DNA from 2 places in the Abyssisolibacter sp. ZYX002 genome. Region 2 is predicted to be linked to the other one. Evidence: predicted binding sites of a transcription regulator. Region 2 holds the regulator's gene; the other holds the start of a gene.
What was found. Region 2 encodes HrcA, which represses chaperone genes, less so after heat shock. Its sites were predicted from a motif close to TGTTAGCACTCNNNNNNNNNGAGTGCTAACA; they were not measured.
Positions count from the first base shown of each region.

Region 1 (17,152 bases), on a different contig from region 2:
TTAACATAATATGAGAAGAAATATAGGAGGTGTTAGAAAGAGTGTTACAATCTAAAAAAACTAAAATTATTATGTCAGTTATATTAATTATGATATTTACAATTAATTCATATGCAATGGTATCAATAACTGACTTAAAAGATATCAACAAAACTGGGTGGTACTATGATGATGTCAAATTGCTAATAGAGAAAAATATAATACATGGTTATTTAGATAACACTTTTAGACCAAACGACAAAGTAAAAGTAAACGAATTTATAAAAATGGTCGTAGAATCACTAAATTACAAAATAAAGCCACTTAAAAATGATTGGGATGCAGGTTATATAAATAAAGCATTGGAAGAAGGTTTAATAAATAAAGGCGATTTTGATAATTATGATAAATATATATCCAGAGGAGAAATGGCAAGAATAATCTATAATAGCTTAGACGAAAAGTACGATAAAGATATTAGTAAATATAGTAATCAAATTAAGGATTATTCATCTATGAATAAAGCAGATCAGCAAATGGCATTAAAAATATATTCAAAAGGCATAATAACTGGATTTACAGATGGTAGATTTGGGTTTAACATGTCAGCAACAAGAGCTGAGAGCTCTACAATAATAGTAAGGATGCTTTATCCAAAGAAAAGAATAATACCTAATGAAGCATGGACAGGAAGCAGTGATTTTAAGTATAGAGATATAGATCTTGGGTTAAAAGAATCAGAAGTAAAGAAAGTACTAGGTAATCCAAACCGTATAGATCAAGAATCTAGTGGATATAAATGGTACATCTACAATAGTGATTATTCAAAATTTGGTATGATTCTTATTAGTAAAGGCAAAGTTGTAGGATATTATACAAATACTACATTGACAAATGTAAATGGCTTAGATATAGGTAGCACAATACAAGATATAAACAAATACTACAAAGGAAAAGTCATTGAAAATAAGTTTATAATAAACAATGAAAAATTCACAGCAAATTTACACATATATGATAATAAAATATTAGGAATTTTAGTGTTGGACTCAAAAGTAAAATATAGCCCTGCAACGACTCAAAAAGATTTAAAAAACATGGAACTAGGGCTATTAGATATAGTAAATGCAGAGAGAGTTAAAAGGAATCTATTAAAGCTTAGATGGTCAACTCAGGCAAATGCTAGTGCTAGAAAACACAGTAAAGACATGGTAGACAATAATTATTTTGGGCATGATAGTTTAGATGGTAAATCAGCATTTGATAGAATGAAAAATGAAGGTATCAATTTTATGGCTGCTGGAGAAAATATAGCATCAGGGCAAAGAAATATATTTGATGTGCATACGGCATGGATGAATTCGTCAGGACACAGAGAAAATATATTGAGTAAGAATTATACACATTTAGGAAATGGAATATGGCTAGATAAAAGTAAAAACTATATGTACTACACACAAAATTTTTATAAACCATTATAAGATAAATAAACTTCCCTCTAAACATCTTTTAAAAGATTCTTAGGGGGATATTTTATAGCTTCAACAAGAAAAATATTACAAATATTTAAAATTATAGTATAATCAAAGTAAGGATAAAAATTATTAGGAGGTGAGTTTATGAAAAAATTAACTAAAAAAGTTACTCCAAGACAAAACACACTAATATATTCATATAAGTGTACGTGTACTGCATGTCCGTTATTTGATTACGACTACTTAGATTCAACAAGATATACTGCTAGATATTAAAACTAAAATTCCTAAAAAACAATAACTAACTGCAGGGCAAAACAAAAGGGCTGTTTCAGATATTGAAACAGCCCTCCGACTTATAGAAGAAAGCTTAATTTCTATGTTTCCCAAGATTTCCGTTATTCACTTATCTATAAGTAAGCTCTGCTACTCAATTTAACATGGTCTTTCTACAGTCTGTTATCCTAGATGACTTTGTCATCAATCTAAGTGCTGTAACTGTCTTAGGATACGGAAACAGTCCTTTTATCTTTGCCCAATGTAAGGTCTTAGCCATCCACCAAAAGCAGAAGGATTTCTTGTTTGTATATATATTTTACCAGGACCTGTAAACCTACATACTAAACCTTCTCCAGAAGTAAAGGATGATATCCATCCACTAGCTGCTTTTTCTACATTATAGTCTACATTACTTGGCCAAGCTACTAGATGTTGGTTATCAACTATATATTCCTCACCAGCAGGTATATCTATTGCGTGAATTTCACCAAACGAGCTTATAAATAATGTACCGTTTCCACTGGCTCTTAAAATAAAGAGTCCTTCGCCAGAGAAAATTCCTTTAGCTAGATTTTGAACTTTAGAATCTATATTTACATCAGGAGTTGATGCTAAAAAGCCATCCTTTTGAAGGATATATTCATTAGTACCATCAAGTTCTAATGTGATAATTCCACCTGGTGCAGATGTAGTAAAATAAACCTCTCCGTTACCTCTATTTGCCTTTAAAGTCTGAAAAAAGAACTTTTCACCAGATAATTTTCTACCAATACCTTTGAACAATCCACCTTCAAGCTTTCCTTCAACATCTATAGTGCTAGACATAGCTACCATTGCTCCAGATTCAGCTTTTATTTCCTCTCCTTTTATAAGGTTTACTTTAACCATAGGAAAAGAACCTCTATATAGTATTTCATATTCCATGCTATTGCCTCCTTTATTAATAGTTGTCTATATTATATATATAAAATTGACAACATACAATACTATATTTCTAGTAAATAAAAGTAAAAAAAGTATACTAATAGTATTGACTATATACCAAAAAAAATGTATAATAGTTATACATGATAACAAATATACTTAACAACTGTTATACATTATAACTATTTAGGAGGATGGTATGGATAAAAATAAAGAAGTTTTAGTAGATATTATATTTAAATTTTGGCCTTTATTTGGAAATAATATATTTAAAGGTATACCATATAAAAACCATGGAAAGTATTATCATCTAGTGACATTAGTAGATAAATTCAATGGTAGACCTATGAAATTTTACTGTGAAAAATTGATGATATCAAAGCCAAATTTATCTAAAATGGTCAATAAAGCTATAGAAGTAGGTGCAATTGAAAGAAAATATGATGAAAAAGACAGAAGAGTAATCAATCTATTTGTAACAGAAAAAGGGAAAGAAGAAATAAAGAAGTCAAGAAAACTTGTAAGAGAAGCTATATTAAATAACTTGAATAAACTAGATGAAGAAACTATAGCTAGATTTACTAAAAACTTAAAAGAAATGATAGTTATACTTGAAAAGCTATAATTAAGAAGACAAAGGGGATAGAAATATGCTGAGACTTTTTAAAGGATTAAGGCCGTTTAGAACGTCGGTTGTATTCATAATGATTTTGACTATAATAGGGACATTAACAGATTTGTTTCTGCCAATGCTCATGGCAAAAATAGTGGATATAGGAATAGTCAATAATGACATAGGGTATATAGTCAGGGTAGGTGGACTAATGCTGGGAGTAACAGCAGTAGGAGTAGGTTCAGCGTTATATACAAATTATCTAGGGGCAAGACTAGGTAATGGTTTTGCAAGAGATTTAAGAAATAAGATATTTAAAAAAGTAGAAAGTTTTTCATTAAGTGAATTTGATGATATAGGTACTTCATCACTAATAACAAGAACCACAAATGATGTATCACAAATACAAAATATAGTTATTGCATCATTGAGGATATTCATAAAAGCTCCATTAATGGCTATTGGTGGTACAGTTATGGCAGTATCAAAAAACTTAAAATTATCAGTTATTATAATACTAGTAGTAACAGTACTTAATTTGATAATGGTATTAGTTGCTAGAAGGATTATACCTATGTTTAAGGCAAGACAAAAGAAATTGGACAAATTAAATTTGGTTCTCAGAGAGAGACTTACAGGCATAAGAGTAATAAGAGCTTTTAACAAAGTTGATACTGAAATAGATAGGTTTAATAATTCAAATAAAGAGTTGACAGATATATCATTAAGAGTTAATAGACTGATCGCAATATTATCACCTATAATGATGTTGATTTTCAGCATTACTACAGTAGTAGTTACATGGTTAGGAGCATATAGAGTAAATGACTCCAATATGTTAGTAGGTGACTTAATGGCATTTATACAATATATAACATTGATTATGTCATCACTATTAATGATAGCTATGATTTTTTTCATGGTACCAAGAGCATTTGCTTCAGCGACGAGAATAAACGAAGTACTTGATAAACAGCCAAGTATTAAAGATAATCCAAAAACTTTAAATGATAATGAAAAAAGAGGATATTTAGAATTTAAAAATGTAACATTTAGATATGATAATGCCGAGGAGCCTGCAGTAGAAAATATATCGTTTAAATCAGATCCTGGAGAAGTTACAGCTATAATAGGAGGTACAGGCTCTGGCAAGAGTACAATAGTAAACCTATTATTGAGATTTTATGAAGCAAGTGAAGGTAATATATTAATTAATGATATGGATATTAGAGACATGAACCAAAAGAAGTTAAGAGATAAAATAGGGCTAGTACCTCAGAAAGCACTTCTATTTACAGGTAGTGTAGCAGACAATGTCAAGTTTGGATTAGAAGATATAAACGACCAAGATATAATAAAAGCTTGTCAAATTGCTCAGGCTGATGATTTTGTCAATAAAATGGATGACAAGTATCAATCAGAGATAGCACAAGGAGGTAAAAATCTATCAGGTGGTCAAAAACAGAGATTATCAATAGCTAGGGCACTTGCAAAAAAACCACAGATATATGTATTTGATGATAGTTTTTCCGCATTAGATTTTAAGACGGAAGCAAAGCTTAGAAAAGCTCTTAAAGAAGAAACTGCCGATAGTTCGGTGATTATAGTAGCTCAGAAAGTATCATCTGTTATGGATGCTGATAGAATACTGGTACTTGATAATGGAAAAATAGCAGGAGTAGGGAAACACAAGGAATTGATAAATACATGTGATGTATATAAACAGATAGTCCTATCTCAGCTTTCAGAGGAGGAATTAGCATGAGCAAAAAACAAATGCATAGAAAAGGGCGTGGAGTTCCTAGAATAGCAATGCCACATGAAAAACCAAAGGATTTAAAAGGAACCCTTAAGAGATTGGCAGGGTATTTAAAACCTAGAAAGTATAGTATAGCAATATGTTTGTTGTTATCTATAGCAGGAGCGTTATTTGGTATAGTAAGCCCTAAAATTATGGGACTTGCAACCACAGAATTGTTTGATGTATTTAAAGCTAGATTAGCTGGAAATGCTGATTCGATGGTTAATTTTGAATATATAGCTAAGATACTATTGTCGTTAACAGCCTTGTATGTAGTAAGCTCATTATTTACGTATATTATGAGTTATATAATGGCAGGAATATCACAAAAGATAGTTTATGATATTAGAAAAGATGTAAACGAAAAAATAGCCAGATTGCCGTTAAAATATCTAGACAGTCATACACATGGAGAAATATTATCTAGAGTGACAAATGATGTAGATAATATTAGTAGTTCATTACAAGAGAGCATAATTCAAATAATAATGTCAGTCATAACTCTAGTTGGTGTAGTTATAATGATGTTATCAATAAATGTGATATTGACATTGGCGATAGTTTTAACATTATCATCATGTATATTTTTAACTAAAAAAGTTGCAAAGAGATCAAGAAAATACTTTACAGAGCAACAAAAGATAATTGGTAAAATAAACTCTCACGTAGAAGAGATGTACACAGGTCATAAGATAGTTAAATCATTTGGATATGAAAATAAATCAATAGAAGAATTTCAGAGATTAAACGAAGACTTAAACAAAGTAGGTTGGAAGGCTCAGTTTATATCAGGAATAATAATGCCACTCATGAGATTTGTAAACAATCTAGGATATGTAGTAGTATGTATCGGTGGTGGTATGTTGATGATAAAAAATGCCATAAAACTAGGAGATATTCAAGCATTTTTACAGTACCTAAGAAAATTCAGTCAGCCAATAATGCAGGTTTCAAATATTATAAATATCATACAATCAACGATAGCCTCAGCAGAACGTGTATTTGAAGTATTAGATGAAGAGGAAGAGATACCAGATAAAAAAGATTGTATAACTATTGAAGATGTAAAAGGAGAAGTTGCTTTCAAAAATGTTAAATTTGGCTATAAAGAAGATAACATACTTATAAAAAATATGAATATAGATGTTAAAAGTGGTCAGACTGTTGCGATAGTAGGCCCAACAGGTGCAGGGAAAACAACACTAGTAAACTTACTAATGAGATTTTACGATATAAATGATGGAAGTATTACAATAGATGGTGCCAATATAAAAGATTTAAAAAGAGGAGAGTTAAGAAACATATTTGGTATGGTATTGCAGGATACATGGTTGTTTAGTGGAACGATTAAAGATAATATAGCTTATGGGAAACAAAACGTAACAGATGAAGAGATATATAATGCAGCAAAAACAGCACATGCACATCACTTTATAAGAACATTATCTAAGGGTTATGAAACAGTGTTAAACGAAGATGCAAACAATATATCACAAGGTCAAAAACAGCTACTGACAATAGCAAGAGCAGTTTTAGCAGACCCAGCAATATTGATACTAGATGAGGCTACAAGTAGTGTAGATACAAGAACCGAAGTTTATATACAAAATGCAATGAATGAGCTAATGAAAGGTAGAACGTGTTTTGTAATAGCCCACAGACTTTCTACAATAAAAGAAGCAGATGTCATATTAGTGATGAACGAAGGAGATATCATAGAAAGTGGTACTCATAAAGAGCTAATAGAGAAAAAGGGATTCTATGAGGATCTATATAATAGCCAATTTTCACACGAGGATATTAAAGAAGTGGTGTAGATTTTTTAGTGTTAAGTCCTTGAGATATAACAAATAAATAATTTAGTATAAAGCATATCTGTTTTCATAATAGAAAATCAGATATGCCTTATTTTTTATTAGACGGAAAAAGATAGTTATATTGTACAAGAAATTAAATTAATTTTCTTTACACAATTAGATAATTATGCTAAAATATCTAAAAGTCAAAGGGGAGATATATATGGTTATAAACCGATTTAGAGATGTAAGTAAATTTAACGATGTAGTGAAGGATTATTTATTACAAAATGAAGCATTTAACATACTTTCACTCGGTATAATATCAAAGTGTATGCAAGAAGAGGTGAATCCTAAACATATTTTTATAGCCATACAAGATGATAACGAAGAAATAGTGTTTGTAATGATACAAACGATAAATAAAATGGTGCTTACTGGTGATATAGATTACATAGACGAAGCTATAGAATACTTAGAAAATAATGATATTAAACTAGAGGCTATCATAGGAAGAGTAGAGTTAATAGATGAGTTTGCAAACAGATATTCAAAGAGGTATAAGCTTGAGCAAAAAACAGATATGAACCAGAGAATATATAGACTCGATAAAACTAACGAAGTAAAAAAACAAAATGGCATACTTAGACTTGCAGACAACAAAGATATAAATGAATTAGTTCCTTGGGTAAAAGATTTCGTTAAATATGCAGGTAGTAAAATTTCACTAGATAAGGCTAGAGAGAATGCAATAGAGCTTATAGATACTAAGAGATTACATGTTTGGGAGAATGATGGAAAAGTTATATCTATGGTAGCAAGAGCAAAAAAATCAGATAATGGTATAGTTATAAATTGGGTTTATACACCACCTGAGTATAGATGTAAAGGATATGCTACAACATGTGTAGCAGAGTTTAGTAGTAAGCTACTAGAGAAAAATGAATTTGTAGCATTATACACAGATTTAGCTAATCCTATATCAAATAGTATCTATATGAAAATAGGATATAACCCAGTTGGAGATTCAAAAGTTATATCATTTAAGTAGGTAAATATAAAAGGAGTTATCGGAAAATAAAATATTTTCCGATAACTCCTTTTATCACAATTAATACTTATCAACCTAGCCTTTAGTTGCTACTATAAGGTTTCTCTTAATAGATTGATCAACTCTATGTAGATAACCAATATAAGGTGGGTTATCTAGAACATTAAACCCATTTTCGTCTAAAGCTATAGCGATATCATCATACTTCATGGTGAATTCATTAAAAGATAAAACAATACTTCCCTTAGTCTTTAGTACATGATGATAAGAAGGTAAAGAATCTCTTAAAAGCTCAAGAGGGCTTCTAGATTTATTTGATGTTTCTTTACTTTTACTTTTGTGCTTTACTCCATATGGCAAATCAGACACTATTATATCACATGATTTTTTCTTAATCAGCTTATTAGTTAGTCTTGTATCGCAATTAAATAGCTGGAGTTTTTGAACATTACCAGACTTAAAATCAGCTTTATTTGCAGATGCGATTATATTAAAGCCATTAGCAATTTTTTTGCTACCTGAATCTGTTAATTTTAATTTGCTAGCTTTATGCTTGTATCTTCCTTCTTTTAGATATCTAACTACATATGTTTCTATTTCATTAGTCCATTTTTCGTTTATCTCAACACCTATAACATCAAATCCTCTGATAAAACCTTCATATAGAGTAGTGCCTTTACCGCACATTGGATCAAGTAATGTAATATTGTTGCTTGAAGTATTACATGCACTAAGTGCAAGATTGACCATGAGTCTTGTAAACTGTTCATTTGTTTTGCCACTATATTTTAATATCTGAACCATGCTCTCAGGAAAAGTATGAAAATCAGGCACGTCTATAGGTTTTAAAAGCATAACATCTACTATTTCAAACATAGCATAATACATAGAAAAGTAACCCAAAAATTTAAAGTCATTCATTGTAAGTTCTCTATCTGAGCTAAACGCTAATGTAGTAGGAAGACCCACATCTACGTGTGCTATATTATCGATTTCTATATTATTTGCATCACAAATCGCTTTAAGCTCTGAAGTAGCAATATTGATAGATTCATCAAAATAAACACGGTTGTGACCAGGATTTGCAAGTATTAAATATTTATTCACAACTAAACCTTCTTTCTTTATTAAATTACACATTTACCATTATAACACTAAAAACAGATTTTTATAAATAAATATAGATTGCTTTAGTGAAATATAAAGTATAAAATATATTTTACAATACATACACAAAACGACAAAATATTCGTTAATATTATGTTAATATAAAAGATGAAGAATAGACTAGAGGAGGTGGGAAAATGGATTTAAGTAGATTCTTAGATTATGTAGTAGTACCGGCATATGGTAAGGGTGGAGATTGCGATAATCAAAAAATTGGTTTTATTGTAAGATAAATTGATGTGGTCTCCAGAATAGGGCTAATTACAAAGTAGGTTTTGTCTACAATCTGCTATTATGCTGACTAAAAAGGGCTGTCGGAAATAAAATGCCCTAATACTGAAAAAGAAAGCAGAAATTTTAAATTTTGCTCTCTTTTTCGTATATATTTGCATAACATAAAAGTTTAGCCTTTGTTTTGGAGATAAATAACTATAATAACTATGCTTAACTCAGATATTAATTTGATTGATATAATTTTTCTATAGCATCTACCGCAATTTCTGGGACTTCATCTTGTAACCAATGTCCATGAGTAGGGTCTTTCCAAACACCTATTACTTTGTCTTTATCCCAACTATTAACGAATCTGTCTAAATAAGGCCATGCTAAATTGCCATTGCTGTCAACACAATTTGTGTTGAATGTTGGTTTTTCATCTTGTGGCTTATAATTGTCAGGACATATTTTCCTTTTACCAAATTGTCCTAAGTCAACTTTAAGTGGCCCAAAGGCTGTGTCATCTCCGAACATAAAATAAACTGGTTTAGAATGTAGTTTATTCATATTGTTATCTAGTTTTCTTAAGAACTCATTATCTTCCACTGTAGCTTTTGCAAATATATGAAAAGGTTTTGTGACCTCTTTATTTAGCACCTGATATGGTTCTTCTAAGTTAAAGAAAGGACCCCACTGTGCATTTCTAAGTTCTATAAAAGCTTTTGTACCTTCTTTTGCATTTCGTTTTGCTAATCCAATTCCACCACGTTTAATAAGGTCACCCTCAAGATATGGTTCTGGATTTCTCTTAGCATCAATACCTCTGTCATATACAACATGATATGGCCCAAATTCTCCCTCTGGAATAGGCTCTAACTCCCATGCCCATGTATTCATAAGAAGAATTCCATTTATTCTTTTTGGCATTTCCACTCCTGCAGCTAATCCGATTGGTCCTCCCCAATCTTGTAAAGCAAGATAAATGTTGTTTAGGTTATTAGCCTTTATAAAATCTGTTAATACTCGGGCATGAGAGTGTGGCATATAATCAAATTCCGCTACTGGAGGTTTATCTGACATTCCAAACCCCAGTAGGTCTACTACAATTACTCTAAATCCTTTATCTGTAAGTGGTTTAACCATCTTTCTATATACAATTCCCCATGTTGCGTTTCCATGTACTGCTAGTACAGTACCTTTAGATTTTTCTGATGGATGTTGATCAATATAATGAAAATTATATCCTTGCCATGAGTAAACATGTGAATTAAAAGGATATACATTATTTGATACTTTAAAAGGACGCTGAAAATTTGTATCTTTATTATCCTTACTTAATTGTTTTTTTGTACTGGAGCAAGCTGTGCAAAATAAAATAATGATTAGTGTAAATATTAATATTTTAACTTTTTTTAATTTCTTAGGTAGCATAGGTCGTATTCCTCCTTATCTTATAATTAATTCTATTCCAATAAGTCTTGTTCCTAAGTTGTCTGTGTGCCCAAGTATATTAATTAATTTTTTGAGATTTCTTTATCTCAATTATTGCCATATTTGAGTAATTTTTAATCAGTTTATACAAAAATTTTAGTTCTAGACAGTCCTTGGTACAACAAGATTTTCATAAGATGAATGGAGTGTGTATCTCTGTTATATCACTAAAAACAGGTTTTTATAAATATATTGAAGTTTTATATTAAAAATAAAGCATAAATAATAAGGGACTGTCATCTAGACAGTCCCAAAAAAGTCGGATTAAATAATTTTCTTCATTATCTCATTACTTCTCTTAATAAACTCAGACATAGCTTCAGGTGACAATGGTTTGTGGCTAATCATAGCTAAATCATAAAGTTGTTTAGCAATTATAGAGCTAGTATCATTGTCATCTTTTTCTATAATATACTTTACAAGAGGATGCTTCTTGTTTAGTACTAAAGTTTCTTCGCTAGGGAACATATTTTGATCCATACCCATACTATACATTTTCATCATATCCTGCATACGTCTGTTTGATTCAGATAAAAGTATCATACTAGATACATCATCGTTTTTAAGAGTCTTTATATCTATATTCATCTTCTCTACGCCTAAAGCTGACTTGAACAAATCTTCCATCTTTTTAAGAGTGTCCTTATTTGCTTCTTCATCAACATTTTCGTCATCTTCAGTTAAAAGGCTAGATAAATCAGAGTCAACTCTTTTAAATTTGACATCTGTATTAGCACTTTCAACATGAGAGATAAAAGCTTGGTCAATATTGTGATCTAATAGAACAACTTCTATACCATGTTCATCTAAAAGATTGATGTATTGTGCTTGTTGGGTAGTGTCAGTAGCATAGTAAATTTCATTTTCAAGTTTACCAGTGTGCTTTTCTAAATACTCATTAACACTTAGATAGTTATCTTTATTAGTTTTATATAAAACAATATCTTTAACTTTGTCAGCAAATTTATTGTTTTTAATAATACCAAATTTTACAAACGGGCTTATATCATCCCAGAATTTTTCAAAATCTTCTCTTGCAGTTTTAAACATGCCTACTAATTTATCAGCAACTTTTTTAGTGATGTAGTCAGACGTTTTCTTTACAAAACCATCGTTTTGTAGGAAACTTCTAGATACATTTAAAGGTAAGTCAGGGCAGTCAATTACACCTTTAAGAAGTAATAAGAATTCAGGAACTACTTCTTTTATATTATCTGCAATGAACACCTGAGTATTGTAAAGCTTTACTTCTCCTTCTAGAGTATCAAAATTATTGTTAAGTTTAGGGAAATACAAGATTCCTTTTAAATTAAACGGATAATCCATGTTTAAATGAATCCAAAATAGAGGTTCCTTAAAATCTCTAAATGTTTTACTATAAAATTCCTTGTATTCTTCATCTGTACATTCATTAGGTCTTTTAGTATATAATGGCACAGTATCATTTAGAGGTTTTGGTTCTTCTATTATTATATTACCATCCTTATCTTTTTCAGGCTCTTTATTAGCTACTTCAAAATAAATAGGATAAGGCATGAAATTACAATATTTTTCTATAGTTGATTTAACTTTATGTTCATCTAAGAAATCTTTGCCATCCTCAGAAATATTAAGAGTTATTTCAGTACCCCTAGAAATCTTATCACTTTCATTCATTTCAAATTCAGTGCCACCGTCACATAGCCACCTTACAGCTTTAGCATCTTCCTTATAAGAAAGAGTATTAATCTCTACAGAATCAGACACCATAAAAGAAGAATAAAAGCCAAGACCAAAATGTCCTATAATTTGCTCATTTTCAGCTTTATCTTTATAAGCTTTAAAGAAATCTTCCGCACCAGAAAAGGCGATTTGGTTAATATATTTCTTTATTTCTTCATCAGTCATACCGATTCCGTTGTCTATAAATTTTAGAGTTTCATTATCTTTATCAAGAATAACCTTTATAGAAAAATCTTTATCATCTTTCAAGTCAGCTTCTCCAAGCGAGCTTAATCTTTTAACCTTAGTAATAGCGTCGCAACAATTTGAGATAAGCTCCCTTATGAATATATCATGGTCTGAATATAGCCATTTTTTAATAATAGGAAAAATATTTTCACTGTGAATTGAAAGATTACCTTTTTCAATAGTCATAAAAAACACCCCTTGTATTCTGTAATTTAAAGTTTTTATTATCAACAATATAATACTTCAATAGAGAATATTTGTCAATAAAAAATTAGCACTCGTGGTCGTAGAGTGCTAACAAAATTATAAGTAATAATTAACAATTATTTTAAAATAATAATTGGAAAGCATAATAAATGAAAAAGATTTAGGAGGTAAAATATTATGAAAAGAAAAAAAATTTTAATATATACTACAGTATGTTTTATAATGTTTATGGCGACAATAAATGTGCATTGTCAGCCTAAAAATGGTGACTATGATACATATACAGTAAAAAGAGGGGATTCACTGTGGAAAATAGCTGTAAAATATCAGGTAGGAATAAGCGAAATAATAGCAGCTAACAAACAATTTAAGAATCCTGATCTAATATATCCTGGAGATAAAGTGTACGTGCCATTGTTTACAAATGTAAAAGCAATAGAAAAAGAAGTGATTAATCTAACAAATAGAGAAAGACAAAATAATGGACTAAAGCCACTTAAGTACAACTGGGAGCTATCAAGAGTAGCAAGATATAAATCAGCAGACATGCGAGATAGAAACTATTTTAGTCATACATCACCTACCTATGGTTCACCTAGCAAAATGGTAAGAGATTTTGGCATAAGATATACAGCAGTAGGAGAAAACATAGCAATGGGGCAAAGGACTGCATGGGAAGTAGTAAATGGCTGGATGAACTCATCAAGTCATAGAGCAAATATATTAAGTAAATACTACACAGAAATAGGAGTAGGCTTTGCCAAATCATCGTCGGGGAAGACGTATTGGACTCAATTGTTTATAAAGTAGATTGGCCTATATTGGCAAATTACTGCGTTATTAAAATGTTCCAGCAACTTATTTATAGGTTGCAATGCGTTAGAAAATTATTATATTGTTATATAAATTAAAAGGCTACCTTTTGGATAAAGATCCTTAAGATAGCCTTTGGGTTTAATCTTGCTTCATATTACTCATATTGTTCATAAACTGAGCAGCAAGTTGAACGTATTTATTGAGTTCGCCTTCTATTGTTTTCTTACACTCATCAGCTGTACCTTCTGTGGTAGTAACTCTAGCTGATACAGAAGATACTTCAAGTTTAACAAACTTATCTCCTAAAAGCTTCTTTAATAATTCCTTAGCTTGTTTTCTATATTCCATATTTGAAAGTTGATCTTTAACAGCATCACCAGCAACTACGACGATTCTGTTATCATCGTCTAAACTAATCGATTTCACAAAAAAAGATAAATCCATAATATATGTACCTCCAATATTTATAATATAACAGTTTAATATTATACTACTTTATAATAATTTGCAATATGCCAATATAAATATATAAAAAGTTATAGTATAATATACATATACAATAAAAAATAGAACAAATTTTAATATATTTTAGCGTATATCCATTATAAGCTAAAATATATTAACATGACTACAATAAGTTATTGGAGGTGATAGTACATGTTACATAAAAACAAAAAAATAATAATAGCTGTATTAGTAATTGTATGTATAGTTTTAATAGCATATAAGGTACATAGTCCTAATTTGAAGAGTGAATTTGGTATATATTTATTACAAAACGATATTACATTAGAGCAGTTGTTAAAAACTGACGTGTCAGATATAAAGATTATGAAAGAACCACTTCTAAGTGTTAAAGATTTTATATATTATAAGTGGCAAGACCACAGTTTTGAGTTGACTACTGATGCTAAAGAGATGATACTTAGTAGAAAAAAAGATTTGTATAGAAAACCTTTTGTAGTTGTGGTAAATGGAGAAAACATGTATGCAGGAGTATTTTCATTAATGACATCATCATATGCATATCCTATTCCTACTATATTGATTGAGAAACCATGCTTAAATAGGATTATTAGAGGGGTTAGTAAAAGTGAGCAAGATCCTAGGAATAGACAAGAGATAAAAAATGTTTTAGAACAACATGGAATATTAAAATAAAAATAGATAGGAGATGTTTATGGAGGTTATACTTGAAGTAATAATTGAGCTAGTGATTGAAGGTTTGTTTGCAGGAATATTTTATATTTTTAATAAGTTTTTTAAGCATAAGGTCTCCGAGAGAACTGCAAAGATAATAGCTGGTGTTTTAACAGCACTATTGATTGTGGGTGCTGTGGGGATATTGATAGTTATAATTACTAACATTTGGAAATAGAGAAGACAAAAGTAGGTGAGTGAAATAGCTGATAATAGTATAAACAATAGTTTGGACAAAGCATTGGGGCTTCTAAAATATTTTACTAAAGATAATCCAATCAGAGGATTGAGTGAGGTAGCTAGGTTGTCTTCTGTTCCCAAGGCTACTGTGTATAGATTATTTAATACATTTGAGAAAAATGGATACCTGATGAAGGTAGATGTTAGAGGTAAACAAAATCAATATAAACTCGGTATGAAGTTCTTAGAATTAGGATTATTAGTATCTGATAATTTAGAGATTAAAGATATAGCTCGTCCGTTTATGGTGGAATTACGAGATAGTATAAATGAAGATGTACAGCTTGCTATAAGAGATAAAGATCAAGCAATTTATATAGAAAAATTGACATGTTCACATTCTATAAGATTATATACTAGAATAGGAAGAAGAGCTAGATTTAATGCAGGTGCATGTCCTAGGGTGTTGTTGTCTTTTTTGGAAGATGAAGAGATAAATAAAATATTAAAAAATGAGCAATTAATAAAATACACTGATAATACAATAATTGATAAAGAAAAACTATGGGATAAAATAAAAGAAAGTAGAAAAACTGGATACGCTATTAGTTTTGGAGAGATGGAACCTTATACAATTGGGATAGCCGCTCCGATATTTGATTATACAGGTAAAGTCATAGCATCTATAAGTGCAGCAGGGCCACAGCAAAGATTTACAGATGAAAGGATTAAGTTGATTGTTGTAAAAGTCAAAGAGACAGCGCAATATATTTCAAAACAATTAGGGTTTAGAAAGTGAACAACCATTTAAATAAATGGTTATCAGACTGTAGAAAAAAGCCCAATTTCTGCGTTGTTGTTAAAATTTCCGTTGCTCACTTATCTCTTAGTAAGCTCTGCTACTCAATTTTAACACGCCTTGAAATTGAACTTTTACTAAAGTCTGCTATCTTGATGACTTTGTCATCAATCTAGAACAACCATTTGAATAAATGGTTGTTTTTTTCTGTATAACATATAGATAAAACACTATAAACAGAATAAATATCAAAAATAAAAGCCTATAAATATAGACATATTATAAATTATATGATAGTATTACCACGTAAAGTTTGGAACATCGGTTTAAATATTGAAACAAAGGGAGGGAGATAATGTACAAAGTAGATTTAAATAGTGATATTGGAGAGAGCTTTGGAAACTATAAAATTGGTTTAGATGAAGAAATGATTAAATATATTACGTCAGCCAATATAGCGTGTGGATTCCATGCTGGTGATCCTATTGTTATGCAGAAAACTATTGACATGGCAATCAAATATAACGTAGCTATAGGAGCTCATCCAGGATATTGTGATTTGATGGGATTTGGTAGAAGAAATATGAATGTTACACCACAGGAAGTAAAAGCGTACATTATATATCAATTAGGAGCATTAATGGCATTTGCAAAATCACGAGGTGTAAAATTGCAACATATTAAACCTCATGGAGCTATGTACAACATGGCTGCAAAAGATAGAGTTTTAGCGATGGCAATTGCAGAAGCTGTATATGAAGTGGATAAGGAAATAATTCTTATAGGGTTAGCAAATAGCGAAATTATAAATGCTGGGAAAGCGTTCGGATTAAAGGTTTGTAATGAAGTTTTTGCAGATAGAGCATATAATCCAGACGGGACATTGGTGTCACGTAATTTAGATGGTGCAGTGATACATGATGCTGATTTGGCAATCAAAAGAGTTATTAAAATAGTTAAAGAAGATAAAGTAACTGCTATAAATGGTACAGACATAGATGTACAAGCACAATCCATATGCGTACATGGAGATAATCCTAAAGCAATCGAGTTTGTGAATAAGATACGATCAAAGTTAAAACAAGAGGGTATAGTAGTAACTTCTATTTCTAATTTTATTAGATAATTTATAGAGAGGCATTATTATAGGAGTGGTAAACATGTATGATAACATAAAGTATTTGATTTCAGGGGATAAATCGTTGATT
Region 1 is NZ_JARMXH010000001.1:201,523-218,674, forward strand. Features, by position in the region: gene P3X86_RS00915 (CAP domain-containing protein) at 42-1,460, shown strand; gene P3X86_RS00920 (hypothetical protein) at 1,599-1,730, shown strand; gene P3X86_RS00925 (TIGR00266 family protein) at 1,980-2,657, opposite strand; gene P3X86_RS00930 (MarR family winged helix-turn-helix transcriptional regulator) at 2,857-3,282, shown strand; gene P3X86_RS00935 (ABC transporter ATP-binding protein) at 3,308-5,035, shown strand; gene P3X86_RS00940 (ABC transporter ATP-binding protein) at 5,032-6,888, shown strand; gene P3X86_RS00945 (GNAT family N-acetyltransferase) at 7,091-7,918, shown strand; gene P3X86_RS00950 (TRM11 family SAM-dependent methyltransferase) at 7,994-9,025, opposite strand; gene P3X86_RS00955 (alpha/beta fold hydrolase) at 9,542-10,732, opposite strand; gene htpG (molecular chaperone HtpG) at 11,057-12,928, opposite strand; gene safA (SafA/ExsA family spore coat assembly protein) at 13,127-13,759, shown strand; gene P3X86_RS00970 (hypothetical protein) at 13,904-14,209, opposite strand; gene P3X86_RS00975 (hypothetical protein) at 14,423-14,926, shown strand; gene P3X86_RS00980 (hypothetical protein) at 14,946-15,143, shown strand; gene P3X86_RS00985 (IclR family transcriptional regulator) at 15,159-15,944, shown strand; gene P3X86_RS00990 (LamB/YcsF family protein) at 16,300-17,070, shown strand; gene pxpB (5-oxoprolinase subunit PxpB) at 17,105-17,152, shown strand, end outside.
Region 1: htpG (molecular chaperone HtpG) is a predicted target of HrcA. The motif match lies at 13,012-13,042, and genes of this name have one in related genera.

Region 2 (17,152 bases):
AAACACTTCCGTTTATGTCAGAAAAAAAAATAGTAGTAATAGAGGACTACGAAGTTTTTTTATCAAAGACGAGTGAAAATATCACACAGGAGATATTAGATTATATTGAGTCTCCAAATAATAGCACGTGTCTTATTTTTTATTGCAATGTAGAGAAAGTAGATAATAGAAGAAAGATAGTAAAACTCATAAAGAAGCATGGAGGAATAATAGAGCTTAACAAAATAAATGAAAGAGAGTTATATTCTTGGGTTAACAAAGAGTTTAAATCAAGGAAGAAGAAAATAAGTACAGCTACAATAGAGTACTTTATATCAATGATTAATTATTATGATAAAAGTTTAGACAAGAGTATGTTTGATGTAAAAAATGAAATAATAAAAATCTGTGATTATAACATAGATAGAGAAGATGTAATAGACTCTGGCATTGACAAGGTTATAACTAAATCCATAAGCAATAATATATTTAGGCTAGTAGATGCAATAGGTCTAAAAAATACTACAGTTTGCTTAGAAGAGCTTAACAACATAATAATAAACCAAGAACCAATTCCTAAAATTATGTATATGATTATAAGGCAGTTTAGATTATTAACAGAAGCGAAGTTACTAGCATTAAAGGGATATAGTTATAGTGATATAGCTAAAGAGATGAAAATCCAAAGCTTTATTGCTAGAAAACTAATGGATCAGAGCAGATCATTTACCAAAAATGAATTAAGCAAAGCACTAATGAGGTGCTTACAAACAGACAAAAGTATCAAAGTAAGCTCTAAAGACAGTAGGATAGCAGTAGAAATGTTGATTGTAGATTTGACTATGAAGGGATAAGCAAATATCCCATTTTCCCCAAATGGGGTCAGGCTTGAAAAGTTGACGAAATAGGTGGTATAATATAACAAAAGGGGTGAAAATAAATGGCTAGAAAACAGAGAATCCACTACGAAGGTGCATTATATCATGTGATGGTAAGAGGAAATAACGGAGAATACATATTAAAAGAAGAAAGTGAAAAGAAGAGTTACAAAGATTTAATATATAGATATAAGAAAAAATATGACTTTAAACTATATGCATATTGTATTATGGACAATCATGTACATATGCTAATACAGGTAGCAAAAACACCGTTATCAAAAATAATGCAAGGAATACAACAGGTATACACACAAAGATATAACAAAAAGAATAAAAGGACAGGACATGTGTTCCAACAGAGGTATAAAGCTATATTGTGTAAAAAGGATGGATATTTGTTGTACTTAACAAAATATATACATATGAATCCACGAAATGCAATGTTAAAAGGAGATATTGAGTACGAGTGGAGTAGTTATAAAGAATATCAGAAAGGTATAGGCGAACTAGCAGACATTGATTTTGTGCTTAATATGATATCTCCAAATAAAACAATAGCAATAAAGGAATACACAAAGTTCATTGATAAGGAAATAGAAAACATAGAAAAAGCAGAGTATGAGATACTAGAAGAAGTTACTGCAGAAAAACAAAAAAGAAAACAAAAAGATATAGAAGAAATTATAAATGAGGTAGTAAAAGAAGAACAAATAACAATAGAAAAATTAATGTCAAAAGGGCGAGCAAGAAGCATATCAAAAGCTAGACAAAAGATAATACTAAAAGCTGAAAGAGATTGCAACATAACAAATACAGAACTAGCAAAGAGGTTAAATATTTCATTGTCAGCTATATCAAAAGCAATAAATAGAGATTAATTATTCAACAATTCAAGCCTGACCCCATTATTGAGAAAATAAAAAAACTTCGGCTATAGTCCGAAGTTTTGAAAATTCACGTGAGTTTTCAACATTTTATTATTACATAGCAGCATTAACTTTTTTATTAAGTCTGCTTATTTTTCTTGATGCAGTACTCTTGTGGAATGTTCCTTTAGCAACCGCTTTATCAAGTTTTTTCTCAATAGTTCTTAATAACATCTTTGCATCATCAAAGTTTTTGCTCTCTATAGCTTTATCAAGTTTCTTGATATATGTCCTAACTTCAGATTTTCTTTGTCTGTTTAGAGCTGTTTTAGTGTTTATAACACTTATTCTTTTCTTAGCTGATTTAATATTAGCCATCAGTACACCTCCTTTGTAGCTTAACAAACAGTATTTTACCACGAATATCATAAAAAAGCAAGGGTTAATACATATAAAATATATAAGGGGATAGATTAATATATGTGTTTTTGAATAAATTTTTAAATTAGAGTAAACATAAAAATAATCAAAAAAAGTGAGGTGGGTATTGTGTTTCAAGTCAGAACTGACTTAGCCATAGAGAGTAGAGAACTCTATAAAGAAGGTAGAGATGTAGAAATATCGGGTGTAGAGGTTGATGTAAAAGAAGAGAAAGACTATAAGATAACTAGAGTTAAAGTACTAAACAAAGAGGGAGAAGAAAAATTAGGTAAAAAAATAGGAAGTTATATAACTATAGAATCAGCTGCTTTAAAGCAAGCTGACCAAGACTTAAAAGATGAAATAAGCCAAGTGTTAGCAAAAGAGTTAAAAGCATTAATAAATACTGACAAGCATACTAAAAGCTTAGTAGTAGGTTTAGGAAACTGGAATGTTACACCTGATGCGTTAGGGCCCAAGGTAGTAGAAAAAGTATTTGTTACGAGACATTTTTTTAAGGCGTATAACAAAACAGAGGATGATACAATGGCTGATGTATCTGCAATATCACCAGGTGTAATGGGTATTACTGGACTGGAAACTGGTGAAATTATCAAAGGAATAGTGGAAAAATCAAAACCAGATGTTGTAATAGCTATAGACGCATTAGCATCTAGAAAGATGGAGAGAGTCAGTAGTACTATTCAGATATCAGACACAGGAATAAACCCAGGTGCAGGCGTTGGCAACAATAGAAAATCACTAAACAAAGAATATTTAGGAGTACCAGTTTATGCGATAGGAGTTCCTACAGTAGTAGATGCAGCTACAATGGTTAATGATACTATAGATCTGATAATAACAGACATGAAAAACCATACAGAGAAAGGTGGGGAATTCTATGGGTTATTAGAGGGTTTAGAGGATCAAGAAAAGTACCAAATGATTTCCCAAATGCTTAATCCATATATGGGAAATTTAATGGTTACACCTAAAGAGGTAGATACTATAATAGACGATATATCACTTATCATAGCAAACGGATTAAATATATCACTGCATCACGGAATAGACCTTAAAGATGTTAATAGATACATTAACTAATAAATAAAATTATACACATAATTATAGCTTCTCTGGAATATAATCTTATATACTCACGATAAGAAAACGTAAACAGATAAAGTATGTTTCAGAGGAGTGTTTTTATGTCTAAAGGAGTACTTATCAAAGATAAAGGGTTACAATATGTAACAATAGCAGGAATATGTTTAATGATTTTTATAGTTGGATTCTTTAGTGTTAAAAATATAATATCAAGTAAAGGTTCGGTACAAGCCGTTAGTAATATAGAAACAAAAGAAAAACTGGACAACAAAGGATTAGATTTTTTTTTAAATGTTATAATGTCTAGCAATTCTTTTATGCAGGTTACATACGCAGAGGTTTGTGAAGATAATGCTCAAAAAAGCCTTATAAGAAGCGCATTATCATATATATTTAATAGCGATAGAATCCAAAATTACATAGCTAGCAAATTGCCATCATCAGATAAAGACGCAGTAGCGGGAGAGGATAACAAAGAGCTAGATGGTCCACAGATAGCTACGCCAGTGTATAAAACAAATACAACACCCTTACTAGAAGAAATAAAAGATGCGCAAGGTATTGACATACCTAAAGATAAAATATTAGAAGATGTGATAATAATAGAAGAAGCATTAAAAACAGCTAAAACTACTAAAACTAATAGTAGAAGCATAAGTTTGGCAGACATAAACAAAATTAAAGGCGAACTAGGTTATAACAGCAAACAAATTGTAAATGAAGATAAGCCATATGTTTTGATATATCATACACATGCTACAGAAGTATATCTACCAATAAAAGACGACAATTTTCATTCAAAGAAGAAAGAATTCAGTGTTATGAAGGTAGGGGAGATAATAGCAAATGAGTTAAATAAAAAAGGCCATAAAATAAAACAAGTACAAACATATCACGATTTACCGTCTTACAATAAATCATATGACAGATCATTAAGCACAATAAGAAGTGAAATGAAAAAAGAAAAAAATATTAAATTTCTAATTGACATACATAGAGATGGCATACCATCTAATGCAGCATATCTAAGTAGATCCAAAAAGGAAGCCAAGGTAGATATAAATAATAAAAAAGCCGCTACATTTAAATTTGTTATAGGATCAGATTGTAAAAATAAAACCCAGCTTACTAAGTTTGCAAAATACATAATGTCAATATCAGAGCGTATGTATCCAGGGCTTTGTAAAGGTTTAGTGATAAAACCATATGGACGATATAATTTGTTTATAAGTGATTATTCAATGCTACTAGAGGTAGGAAGTAATCTTAATACAATAGAAGAAGCAAATCACACTGCAACATTACTAGCAGATGTTTTAGATGTAGCAATAAAGAATATTATAAAATAATCAAATATCAACAAGTTAACCTATCGTTATAGATGTATTAGGTTAACTTTTAATTTATCTATAAAAGTGTTATAATGTTTTTAGCCATGTAATGGGGGGATTATTTATGAACAATAAGAGAGAAGTTAAGAAAGAAATCAAAGAATGGATTAGAAGTATAGTAGTAGCTGTAGTAGTAGCATTTATTATAAAAATGTTTTTATTTGATACAACATACGTAGTAGGTAGTTCAATGTTTCCAACATTACATAACAAAGACAGACTATTTACAAACAAAATTGGATATCTACTAACAGAGCCAAAACAAGGAGATATAGTTGTCATAAAAGCGCCAGATGATCCTAACAAAGACTATATTAAGCGTGTAGTAGGAATTGAAGGAGATAAAGTAGAAATAATAGATGGTCATGTTTACGTCAATGGCGAGCTTTATGTGGAGAACTATACTGAATCAGACATTAGAACAGAAGGAAGTTTAGAAATAAAAGTTCCAGACGGGGAGATTTTTGTACTGGGGGACAATAGACATATGGGAGCTAGTAAAGATAGTAGATACTTTGGTACAGTGAAAGTAGATGCAGTTAAAGGAAAAGCCGTATTTAGATATTTTCCGTTTGATGGTAGGTTTGGTGTATTAGACTAAAAATAGTATACAATGATTAAAAATTGACTATAATAATCACGTGGTGATTTTTGTGAATAGTAGAATAGAGCGATATAAAAATAGAAAGAAGAACAAATTTAAAAAATTCATGGCTTTATTGGTTATTATAAATTTATTACTAATAGGAATAGTGATAGTAGACAATAGTTTTTCAGAGTTTATGGGTATAAAAAATAAGAGAGTATTTTACATAGATAGTAAGAATGAAAAATACACAGCAACGATATTTGGCAAGAACTATACAGTAGAAAAACAATTAATAGATAATTTAAAAGATACCATAATTAAAAAAGCTGAAGATGTATATGATTCCATAAGAAAAGTGATAAAATAAGAACAAAAAAGAGAAAGACGGATGGTTTTCTCTTTTTTTAAGTGTAAATATTATGTTATAAAATAATATTTATTTTATCTAAAATAATCTTATGGTATAATTGTAAAAGACTACTTCCATTAAAACTAAGGAGGATAATATGAATAGACAAGATAGAATAAGGAATTTTTCTATCGTTGCACATATAGATCATGGAAAATCTACATTGGCGGATAGATTGATAGAAAAAACGGGATTGTTAACAAAAAGAGAAATGACAGACCAAATATTAGATAGCATGGATTTAGAAAAAGAACGTGGAATAACAATAAAACTACAAACAACTAGATTAATATATAAAGCTAAGGATGGAAATGAATATATACTGAATCTAATAGATACACCGGGTCATGTTGATTTTAACTATGAAGTATCTAGGAGCTTAGCTGCTTGTGAAGGAGCAGTGCTAGTAGTTGATGCAGCGCAAGGAATAGAGGCACAAACACTTGCAAATGTTTACTTAGCTATAGATCAAGACTTAGAAATACTTCCAGTTATCAACAAAATAGACCTACCGAGTGCAAGACCGGATGAAATTAAGCAAGAAATAGAAGACATAATAGGGCTAGATGCACAGGATGCACCACTTATATCTGCTAAAGATGGTATAAACATAGAAGATGTGTTAGAAGATATAGTTGACAACGTACCACCTCCAACTGGGGACAAAAATGCATCACTAAAAGCACTTATATTTGATTCATACTATGATGCATATAAAGGTGTTATAGCGTATACGAGAGTGGTTGAAGGGACAGTTAGAAAAGGCACAAAAATAAAGATGATGGCAACAGGTAGCGAGTTTGAAGTAACAGAAGTAGGAATATTCTGCCCTAAAATGGTAGCAGTAGACAAGTTAGAAGCAGGAGATGTTGGATATATAGCAGCAAGTATCAAAAATGTAGGAGAAGCAAGAGTGGGTGATACAATTACAGAGACAGAAAATCCTACTCTAGAGCCATTGCCAGGGTATAAACAGGTTACGTCGATGGTATTCTGTGGTATCTATCCAGCAGAAGGTGAAGACTATAATGATGTTAGAGATGCACTTGCTAAACTACAAGTAAACGACGCAGCATTGACATTTGAGCCTGAAACATCAGTGGCACTAGGATTCGGTTTTAGATGTGGTTTCCTTGGATTATTGCATCTGGAGATAATACAGGAGCGTTTAGATAGAGAGTTTGATTTAAATATCATAACTACGGCACCTAGCGTTTTATACAATGTAATGAAGACTGATGGAGAAATGATAACTATACAAAACCCGACTAATTTACCACCAGTTCAAGAAATAAGTTACATGGAAGAACCTATAGTAGATGCTACTATATTGTCACCGACAGAGTATGTAGGACAAATCATGGAGCTTTGTCAAAATAGAAGAGCAGTATTTAAAAATATGGAATATCTAGAAGAGACAAGAGTAGCAATAAAATATGAGATTCCACTAAACGAAGTAATATACGATTTCTTTGACGCTCTAAAATCAAAGACTAAGGGATACGCTTCTTTAGATTATGAACTAAAAGGTTATAAAGAGTCTGAGTTAGCCAAGCTTGACATATTGATAAACAAAGAAGCAGTAGATGCATTTTCAATAATAGTACATGAAGAAAAAGCTTACGAAAGAGCTAGGCAGATATGTGAGAGATTAAAAGACGTAATCCCAAGGCATCAGTTTGCAGTACCAATACAAGCAACAATAGGCTCGAAAATAATAGCTAGAGAGACGATTAGAGCTCTTAAAAAGGATGTATTAGCTAAATGTTATGGTGGAGATATATCTAGAAAGAAAAAGCTACTTGCTAAGCAAAAAGAGGGTAAGAAGCGAATGAGATCAGTTGGTAGTGTAGATGTTCCACAAGATGCATTTTTAGTAGTACTGAAGTTTGACGAAAATAAAAAATAATATAAAGGGGCTGTCTATTAAGTCAGCCTCTTTTGTTGAGAGGGAGTATAAAAACAAGCATGAAACAACTAAGTTTATATTTTCATATACCATTTTGCAAAAGCAAATGTTACTATTGTGACTTTATATCATTTCCTCAACAAGAGAATATAATAAAAGAATATATAGAACATATGATAAAAGAGATAAGTATTTATTCGTACCTTAGTAGCAAATATAGTATCTCAACAATTTTTATAGGAGGAGGGACTCCTTCTAGTATAGATAGTTCATATATCCAGAGGATATTATATGAGACTGGTAAGATATTTACTATAGAAAACAATGCAGAGATAACAATAGAATCAAATCCCAATTCATTAGACAAAAATAAGGCAACAGCTTATAAGAATAGTGGGATAAACAGGATAAGCATGGGAGTACAATCCTTAGATAATAGACTGTTAAGATCCATAGGTAGAATACATGATAAATACGATGTATATAGAGCGTACGAAATCATTAGAAATGCTGGTATAGACAATGTAAATTTTGATATTATGTTTAATTTGCCTAGGCAGAGCATAAATGACGTTTTATATACGCTAGAACAAACAACTAAATTAGATGTAGACCATATATCACTGTATAGCTTAAAGATTGAACAAGGAACACCTTTCTTTCATAAATACAATAACGATCAGATAGCATTACCACACGAAGATATAGAAAGAAATATGTATCATAGATCTATAGATTACTTACAATCTAAGGGATATATGCAATATGAAATATCAAACTTTAGTAAGAAGGGATTTGAGTGCATACATAACCTCACATATTGGAAATTAAAGCCGTACCTCGGCATAGGGCTAGCCTCACACTCAAACATAGATGATAGTAGGTGGAGTAATAGAGAAAGTTTTGATAGCTATTTCAAAGAGGTGAAGGAAGGTAACAGACCAATAGAAGAAGTAATAGAAGTAAGAGATGATAAAATATTTGAGTATATGATGTTAGGGTTAAGATTGACAGAAGGCATAGATATAGATGATTTTTATGGTAAATTTAAAGTAGACATATTCGATAGGTATGGGGATGTACTAAAAAAACATAAAAAAGAAGGGCTTTTAAAAATAGAAGATAATAAAATAAAGCTTACAAGACGAGGATTTGACTTGTCTAATACTATTTTTTGTGACTTAATGTAATAGTTTTTGAAAAAAAATAAAAAAAACTATTGACAAATTTCAATATCAATGATAATTTAAGAACAGAAAGTGTTAGCACTCAACACTAGAGAGTGCTAATAAAATAAAATACTATCAACAAAGGCGCTACAAAATGCATTAGATTGGTAGGAGATATGTATGAAAGATGACAGAAAAATAAGGATACTACAAGCTATAATACACAATTATATAACAAGCGGTGAGCCTGTTGGGTCTAGAACGATTTCAAAAAAATACTCTTTAGGAGTAAGTGCTGCTACTATAAGAAATGAAATGTCAGACCTTGAAGAATTAGGTTATCTATTTCAACCCTATACTTCAGCAGGTAGAATACCGTCTGATAAAGCTTATAGACTATATGTGGATAATTTAATACAGTTTAAGAAGGTTGAAAACGAGAAAAAACAAAACATAAAAAGCAAACTGCTGGGCAGTATAAATGAAGTTGAACAGCTCGTTCAATCGAGCCTAAGTATATTATCCAATTTGACTAGCTATACTACATTTGCAATAGCGCCAAACCTAAGATATAGCAAGTTAAAACATATACAGTTAGTTTCGTTAGATGAATTTAGAGTATTAGTTGTTATTGTTACAGACACAGGTGTAGTAAAAAACACAATAATTAGGCTTCAATATGAAGTAAATGATGAACAACTGAATATAATAACAAATTTATTAAATACTAAGCTAAAGGGCAAAAATATTAATGAATTGCCAAGAACAATAAAAGAAGAAATAATGAATATGTTTATAGAAAATATGGAAGATTTACGTCATATTGTATCAGATATATTTCCAACTATAAATAGCACATTAGATGACTTTGATAAAATCAAGTATTATACAGATGGAGTAAATAAAATATTTAACCATGCTGAATACAACGATATCTGCAAGGCAAAAGAGATTATTTCATTTCTTGAAAATAAGCAGACAGTTATAGATATGCTGTTAAAGGAGAGCAATAAAAATGATATAGAGGTCATCATTGGTAGTGAAAATGACCATAATGAAATAAAAGATTGTAGCTTGATAACAGCAACATATAAAATGAATGGAAAAACTATAGGAAAAATAGGATTAATAGGTCCTACAAGAATGGAATATTCTAAAGTTATCCCTATAGTAAGACTCATGGCTATGGATATAAATGATATATTGTCAAAATATTTCTTTGATTAATGGGTGTAGGATAATCCAATCTTACACCTTTATAGAAGTAAACCTTAGCCATACATAAAAAGAGCAAAAGAGGGGTGTAAAAAGTGTGTGAATGTAACAAAAACCAAGATATAAAAGAAGATGCTAAACAGTGTGAGTGTAATCAAGAGTGTGAATGCTCATGTGAAGAAGAAAATCAAGAAACAGAAAATCAGCAAAAAGAAGAGCAAGTAGATAGTGATAAAATTATAGCAGACCTAAAGGATAGATATGTTAGGCTTCAAGCAGATTTTATAAACTACAAAAAAAGAGTAGAAAAAGAAAAACAATCAATTTATAAATATGCGAATCAATCACTCATTACAGATTTATTAGGTTCATTAGACAATATGGAGAGAGCTATAGATTCAGTCGATGAAGAATCAAAAAAAGAAAACTTATATACAGGTATCGAAATGGTCTATAAACAGATTCTTGAAATATTTAAAAAGAATGAATTAGAGGAGATTGATGCTTTAAATTGCAAATTCGACCCAAACCTTCATCATGCAGTAATGCAAGATACAATAGATGAAGATGGAGAGGATACAGTAACAGAAGTATTCCAAAAGGGTTATAAATTACATGACAGAGTTATAAGACCAAGTGTAGTAAAAGTGTCTAAAAAAAGAGTTTAGGAGGATATAAAAATGGCTAAAGTAATAGGAATCGATTTAGGAACAACAAACTCATGTGTAGCTGTAATGGAAGGTGGAGAACCAGTAGTTATAGCAAATGCAGAAGGAAATAGAACAACACCATCAATAGTTGCATTTACAAAGGATGGAGAAAGATTAGTTGGAGAAACAGCAAAAAGACAAGCAATAACTAATCCAGATAGAACAATAACTTCTATAAAGAGAGAAATGGGAACAGATTATAAAGTTAATATAGATGGAAAAGCACTAACACCACAAGATATATCAGCTATGATATTACAAAAGCTAAAAAGCGATGCAGAAAATTATCTAGGAGACAAAGTAACAGATGCAGTAATAACAGTACCAGCGTATTTTACAGATAGTCAAAGACAAGCAACAAAAGATGCAGGAAGAATAGCAGGCTTAAACGTACAAAGAATCATAAATGAGCCAACAGCAGCATCATTAGCATATGGATTAGATAAAGATGATGAGCATCATAAAATAATGGTATTTGACTTAGGTGGAGGTACATTTGACGTATCAATATTAGAACTTGGGGATGGAGTATTTGAGGTTATATCAACAAAAGGAGATAATCACCTAGGTGGAGATGATTTTGATAAAGTTATAATAGATTATTTAGCAGAGAACTTCAAAAAAGAAAATGGTGTAGACTTAAGAAATGACAAGATGTCATTACAAAGATTAAAGGAAGCTAGTGAAAAAGCTAAAAAAGAATTATCAACAGTAATGACAACAAATATCAATCTACCATTTATAACAGCAAATCAATCAGGTCCATTACATTTAAATATAGATTTATCAAGAGCTAAATTTGAAGAATTATCAGCAGATTTAGTAGAAAGAACATTAACACCAACAAGAAATGCGTTAAAAGACGGAGGATTAAGTCCTTCAGATATAGATAAAGTTATATTAGTTGGTGGATCAACAAGAATACCAGCAGTACAAGAAGCAGTTAAGAAGCTAACAGGTAAAGATCCACATAAAGGAGTAAATCCAGATGAGTGTGTTGCATTAGGAGCAGCAATACAAGCAGGAGTATTAAGTGGAGAAGTAAAAGACGTATTGTTACTTGATGTAACTCCATTATCATTAGGTATAGAAACAGCAGGTGGTATTTGTACAAATCTAATAGAGAGAAACACAACAATACCTACAAAGAAAAGCCAAATATTCTCAACTTATTCTGATAACCAAACAGCAGTTGATATCAACGTATTACAAGGTGAGAGACAAATGGCTGCGGACAATGTATCACTTGGGAGATTCCAGTTATCAGGTATAGCACCAGCACCGAGAGGAATACCACAAATAGAAGTAACATTTGATATAGATGCAAATGGTATAGTAAATGTATCAGCAAAAGATTTAGGTACAGGAAAAGAGCAAAAAATAACTATAACAGCTTCAACTAATCTAAGTGAAGATGAGATTAAATCAAAAGTTAAAGAAGCAGAAATGCACGCAGAAGAAGATAAAAAGAAAAAAGAGCAAATAGAGGTTAGAAATAATGCAGATTCATTAGTATATCAAACAGAAAAAACACTAAAAGATTTAGAAGGTAAGATATCAGATGATGAAAAAGCTAAAATAGAGGCTAAAGCTACTGCATTAAAAGAAGCACTAAAAACAGATAACATAGATGATATTAAAGCAAAAACAGAAGAATTGACTACAGAGTTCCATGCAATATCACAAAAATTATATCAACAACAAGCTCAGCAACAGCAAGCAGGGCAAGCTGAACAAGGGCAAGAAAACAACGCAGCTAAAGATGATGACATAGTAGATGCTGACTACGAAGTAGTAGATGACGATAAATAAAACAAACCTCGGGGTGTCTGAAAGACATCCCCAGAGGGCTGTTTCAGGGTGTGAGACAGCCCTATTTTAACTATCCAAAAGAATATTATAGGAATTATATATTAATAATAGAAAAATAAATAAAATTAGCATATAATAGTCTTGGATAACTTATTATAGATATGAAAAGGTGATAAAATGGGAAAAAGAGATTATTACGAGATATTGGGAGTGCAAAAAGGGGCTAGTGAACAAGAAATAAAAAAGGCATTTAGAAAACTAGCTAAAAAATATCACCCTGATTTAAACCCAGACAATAAAGAAGCTGAAGTTAAATTCAAAGAGATAAACGAAGCATATGAAGTACTTAGCAATCCTGAAAAAAAGAAAAGATACGATCAATTTGGCCATGCAGGTGTTAATGGTCAAGCAGGTGGTTTTAATGCTCAAGGCTTTGAAGGATTTGGGGATATATTTGGAGACATATTTGGAGATTTCTTCGGTGGAGGATTTTCATCACAAGGCAGAAGAAGAGCTGGTCCAAAAAAAGGTGCTGATTTAAAATATAGAGTTACAATTTCTTTTGAAGAAGCAGCATTTGGGACAGATAAAAAAATAGAAGTAACAAGATCAGAGGACTGTAAAGAGTGCAATGGAACAGGAGCTAAGCCTGGAACTAGCAAAAAAACATGTTCGAAATGTGGTGGAAGTGGAGAAGTTAGATATTCTCAGAACACACCTTTTGGTCAGTTTGTAAACGTAAAAACCTGTGAAGCATGTAATGGAAGTGGAGAAGAAGTAGAGAGCCCATGCCAATCATGTTCAGGAACAGGAAAACAGAAAAAAACTAAGAAGATATCAATTAAAATTCCAGCAGGTGTAGACACTGGCTCAGTAATACCTCTCAGAGGAGAAGGAGAACTAGGAGAAAAAGGTGGACCAAGAGGAGATTTATATATTTACATCAATGTGTTACCGCACAAGATATTTAAAAGAGAAGGTAATGATATAATATGTGAGTATCCAATAACTTTCGTTCAGGCAACACTAGGAGATGAAGTAGAAGTTCCAACATTAGATGGTAAAGTTAAGTACAAGATACCAGAAGGTACACAAACAGGGACAGTGTTTAGACTTAAGAACAAGGGGATACAAAGTCTTAGAGGCTATGGTAGAGGAGATCAGTACGTAAAAGTGAACATAGAAGTACCGAAAAATCTAAACAATACTCAAAAAGACATACTAAGAGAATTTGCCAAAGAAACAGGAGTGAAAGTATACGAGCAAAAGAAAGGTTTCTTTGACAAAGTTAAGGATATGTTTGATAAGTAATTTTGAGGGGGCTGTCTAATACGACAGCCCTCAAACTGTAGAAAAAAGCCCAATTTCTGCGTTGTCCTAAAATTTCCGTTGTTTACTTACCTCTAAGTAAGCTCTGTTACTCAATTTTAACACGCCCCCAACTTAAACTTTTACTACAGTCTGATATATTGATGACAAGTCATTAATATAACGGATGTAGAAAGCGTTAAAGTATAATGCTTTTAAATTTCAGCATATGAAGGCTGGTTTTTTAGCTGTATATAGGGTATAATAACAACAAGAACATTATCTGGTCAAGATAAAATCAAAGGAAGTGAAAATATGATGTGGACTGAAATACAAATAAAAACAACTACACAGGCCGTTGAAATAGTATCAAATATATTGTATGAGGTTGGAGTAGGAGGACTTGTAATAGAAGACCCTAATGATATTATTGATAGCGAAAACGAGACATGGGATTACATAGATACAAAGCTACTTGACCAAGATTTTGAGAGAGTAATAGTCAAAGGTTATTTAGAAGAAAGTGAGGATTTAAAAGATAAAATAGAGCTTATAATAGAAAACGTGGAGAAAATACCTCAGTTTTGTAAAAATAAAGAATTAGGACATGTTACAGAAGTAACGACGACAGAGATAGAAAATCAAGATTGGTCAAAAACATGGAAGAAGTACTATAAACCTAAAAAGATAGGTGAAAAAATTGTGATAAAGCCTTCGTGGGAAGAGTACGAAAAACAAGTTGACGAAATAGTAATAGAAATAGACCCAGGAACAGCATTTGGAACCGGAACTCATGAAACAACAATAATGTGTGTAAGAGAGTTAGAGAAGCATGTGCATAGTTTAGACACAGTGATTGATGTAGGTTGTGGAACAGGTGTATTATCTATTGCAGCAGCAAAATTAGGCGCGATGAGCGTAGTTGGAGTTGATCTAGACGAAGAGTGTGTAAAAGTAGCTAGAGAAAATGTCAGAAAAAATGGTGTTACAGGAGCAGTCCAAATAAAGCATGGAGATATGCTAAAACAGATAGATTGTAAAGCCAATGTAGTAGTAGCAAATATAGTGGCAGAAATCATAAAGATAATATCAAAAGATATAATTACGTTCCTAGAAGATGACGGCGTATTTATAGCTTCAGGAATAATATTAGATAAAATACAGGAAGTAAAAGAAGCACTAAAAGATAACGGATTAACAATTATAGAAGAAACAACCATGGGTGAATGGGCATGTATAGTATCAAAACTAGATGGAGATAAGCATGAATAGATTTTTTATAGAAGATAGCTTTGTAGACAATAGGGTGACAATAAAAGGTGATGATGTAAAGCATATAAAAAATGTGCTTAGATTGAGTATAGGAGATCAAATATCACTATGTGATGGTAACGATAACGAATATATAGCAGAAATAAAAGCAATCAACAATAAAGATGTTATGTGTGAAATACTATCCAAATGTGATATTAAAAGAGAAAGTAATATCAAAATTACACTGTATCAAGCACTTACTAAAGGACAAAAGATGGATTTAATAATCCAAAAAGCAGTCGAATTAGGAGTGAATGAGATATGTCCAGTTCAAACTAAAAGGTGTGTATCGGTTATAAAAGATATATCAAAAGAAAATAAAAAAGTGAATAGATGGAATAAGATAGCTTACGAGGCAGCAAAACAGAGTAAAAGAGGAATAATACCTAGCGTAAAAAATATTCTTACATTTAAAGAATTGCTAGAAGATATGGAAAAATTGGATGAGATAATAGTGCCTTATGAATGTGAGCAGAAAAATAGTATAAAAAATCTACTAAAAACAGTAGATGCAAAGAGCATAGGTATAGTTATTGGTCCAGAAGGTGGCTTTGAAGAAGAAGAGATAAATATGCTTAGAGAAAAACAAGCATCAATAGTTACTCTAGGTAATAGAATACTCAGAACAGAGACAGCAGGGCTTGCGACAATAGCAGTCATTATGTATGAACTTGACAGTTAAATTTATAATGGTATAAATACAAAAGAGGCGTCCAATAAGGACTGCCTCTTTTGCGATTATAAAACAAAGGGAACTAGGGAAATAAAATTAAATGAATTCATGTAATCCTGTTTTTACTAGGTCATTACGCAATTTAAGTAATGGTTTGCGTTCAATACACAGTTTTAGTTCTTCAGTTTCATATAGAATAGCCAGAGTAGTATCGTATTCTCTAATTTTTCTTATATGTTCCATAAAATCATCATGATTCGAATTAGCTGCTTCTTTTGCAAGTTTATATAACTTATCTAGTTCGATTTCAATGTCCTCTAGTCTAATCATCTTTTTTACAAATAAATCTCTAACAGAATCTCTCATATAGTAAATCCTCCAGTATGGGTAATTGTTTTGTAGTAAATTATTGAGGGTCTTGGATTGGATTATCACGCTCGGTGATAGTGTAGGGTAAAAAAATATCTTCTAACTTACAGCCAAACAGGTGGCACATTCTCATTCCTAAGCTTGCACTTGGTTTCTTGTAACCACATTCGATTTGATAGATCATGCTTGAACTAATATCCAGAGCTGAGGCTGCTTCTTTGACATTTTTATATCCTGCTTTTTTTCTCAAAATTGTGATATGATTAGCCATAATATATCTCCTTTCAAAACTATCATCTACTAATATAATACAACTTTAAGTAATTTTTTTCAAGAGTCGAAATTATTCATGTTATGGAATTATATTGCGTTTTCTTGAAATTACTGTATATTTCTTTATATTACATTGATTCTCACTTAAAGTGCCTTGAAAAAATTGTTACTTTTGGTTATAATAATAATATATACTAATAGTGATAATTATGGGGGATTACTATGATAGGTAAAAGACTTAAAGAAAAGAGGCTAGAAAGAAAGCTCACTCAGAAGCAACTCTCAGATGCGCTTAATATCAGTACTTCATCAATAGGAATGTACGAAACAAATAAGAGAGAGCCAAGACATTGTGTATTGATTAAAATAGCTGACTATCTAGGTGTGTCAATTGATTACTTGACAGGACAAGATTATTACCAGCCAAAATTCGAAACAGCAAAGATAATAGAGTCTAATGAAATGTATTTAGAATTAATAAAAAAACTTGAAAGTAATAAAGTATCAGATGAAAAGATAAAGGACATGATAAAAGAAATAGAAAAAAAAGCAAAATAAATGCAAGATTATGTAAAAGTGGTTGCAAAAATTATCACTGTTGGTTATAATAAAATTAAACTAATAGTGATAATTTATTTTATGGGGGGAGTAACATGATCTCAGAAAGAATCAAACAATTAAGAAAAGATCGAAATATTACTCAATCAGTATTAGCCAATCATATAGGAGTAAGTACATCAATAATAGGAATGTATGAG
Region 2 is NZ_JARMXH010000003.1:454,773-471,924, forward strand. Features, by position in the region: gene holA (DNA polymerase III subunit delta) at 1-833, shown strand, start outside; gene P3X86_RS12175 (transposase) at 920-1,738, shown strand; gene rpsT (30S ribosomal protein S20) at 1,841-2,104, opposite strand; gene gpr (GPR endopeptidase) at 2,276-3,250, shown strand; gene spoIIP (stage II sporulation protein P) at 3,355-4,602, shown strand; gene lepB (signal peptidase I) at 4,709-5,245, shown strand; gene P3X86_RS12200 (hypothetical protein) at 5,298-5,600, shown strand; gene lepA (translation elongation factor 4) at 5,740-7,551, shown strand; gene hemW (radical SAM family heme chaperone HemW) at 7,611-8,741, shown strand; gene hrcA (heat-inducible transcriptional repressor HrcA) at 8,901-9,947, shown strand; gene grpE (nucleotide exchange factor GrpE) at 10,031-10,603, shown strand; gene dnaK (molecular chaperone DnaK) at 10,616-12,457, shown strand; gene dnaJ (molecular chaperone DnaJ) at 12,635-13,768, shown strand; gene prmA (50S ribosomal protein L11 methyltransferase) at 14,081-15,037, shown strand; gene P3X86_RS12240 (16S rRNA (uracil(1498)-N(3))-methyltransferase) at 15,030-15,761, shown strand; gene P3X86_RS12245 (hypothetical protein) at 15,849-16,118, opposite strand; gene P3X86_RS12250 (helix-turn-helix transcriptional regulator) at 16,159-16,392, opposite strand; gene P3X86_RS12255 (helix-turn-helix domain-containing protein) at 16,617-16,952, shown strand; gene P3X86_RS12260 (helix-turn-helix domain-containing protein) at 17,048-17,152, shown strand, end outside.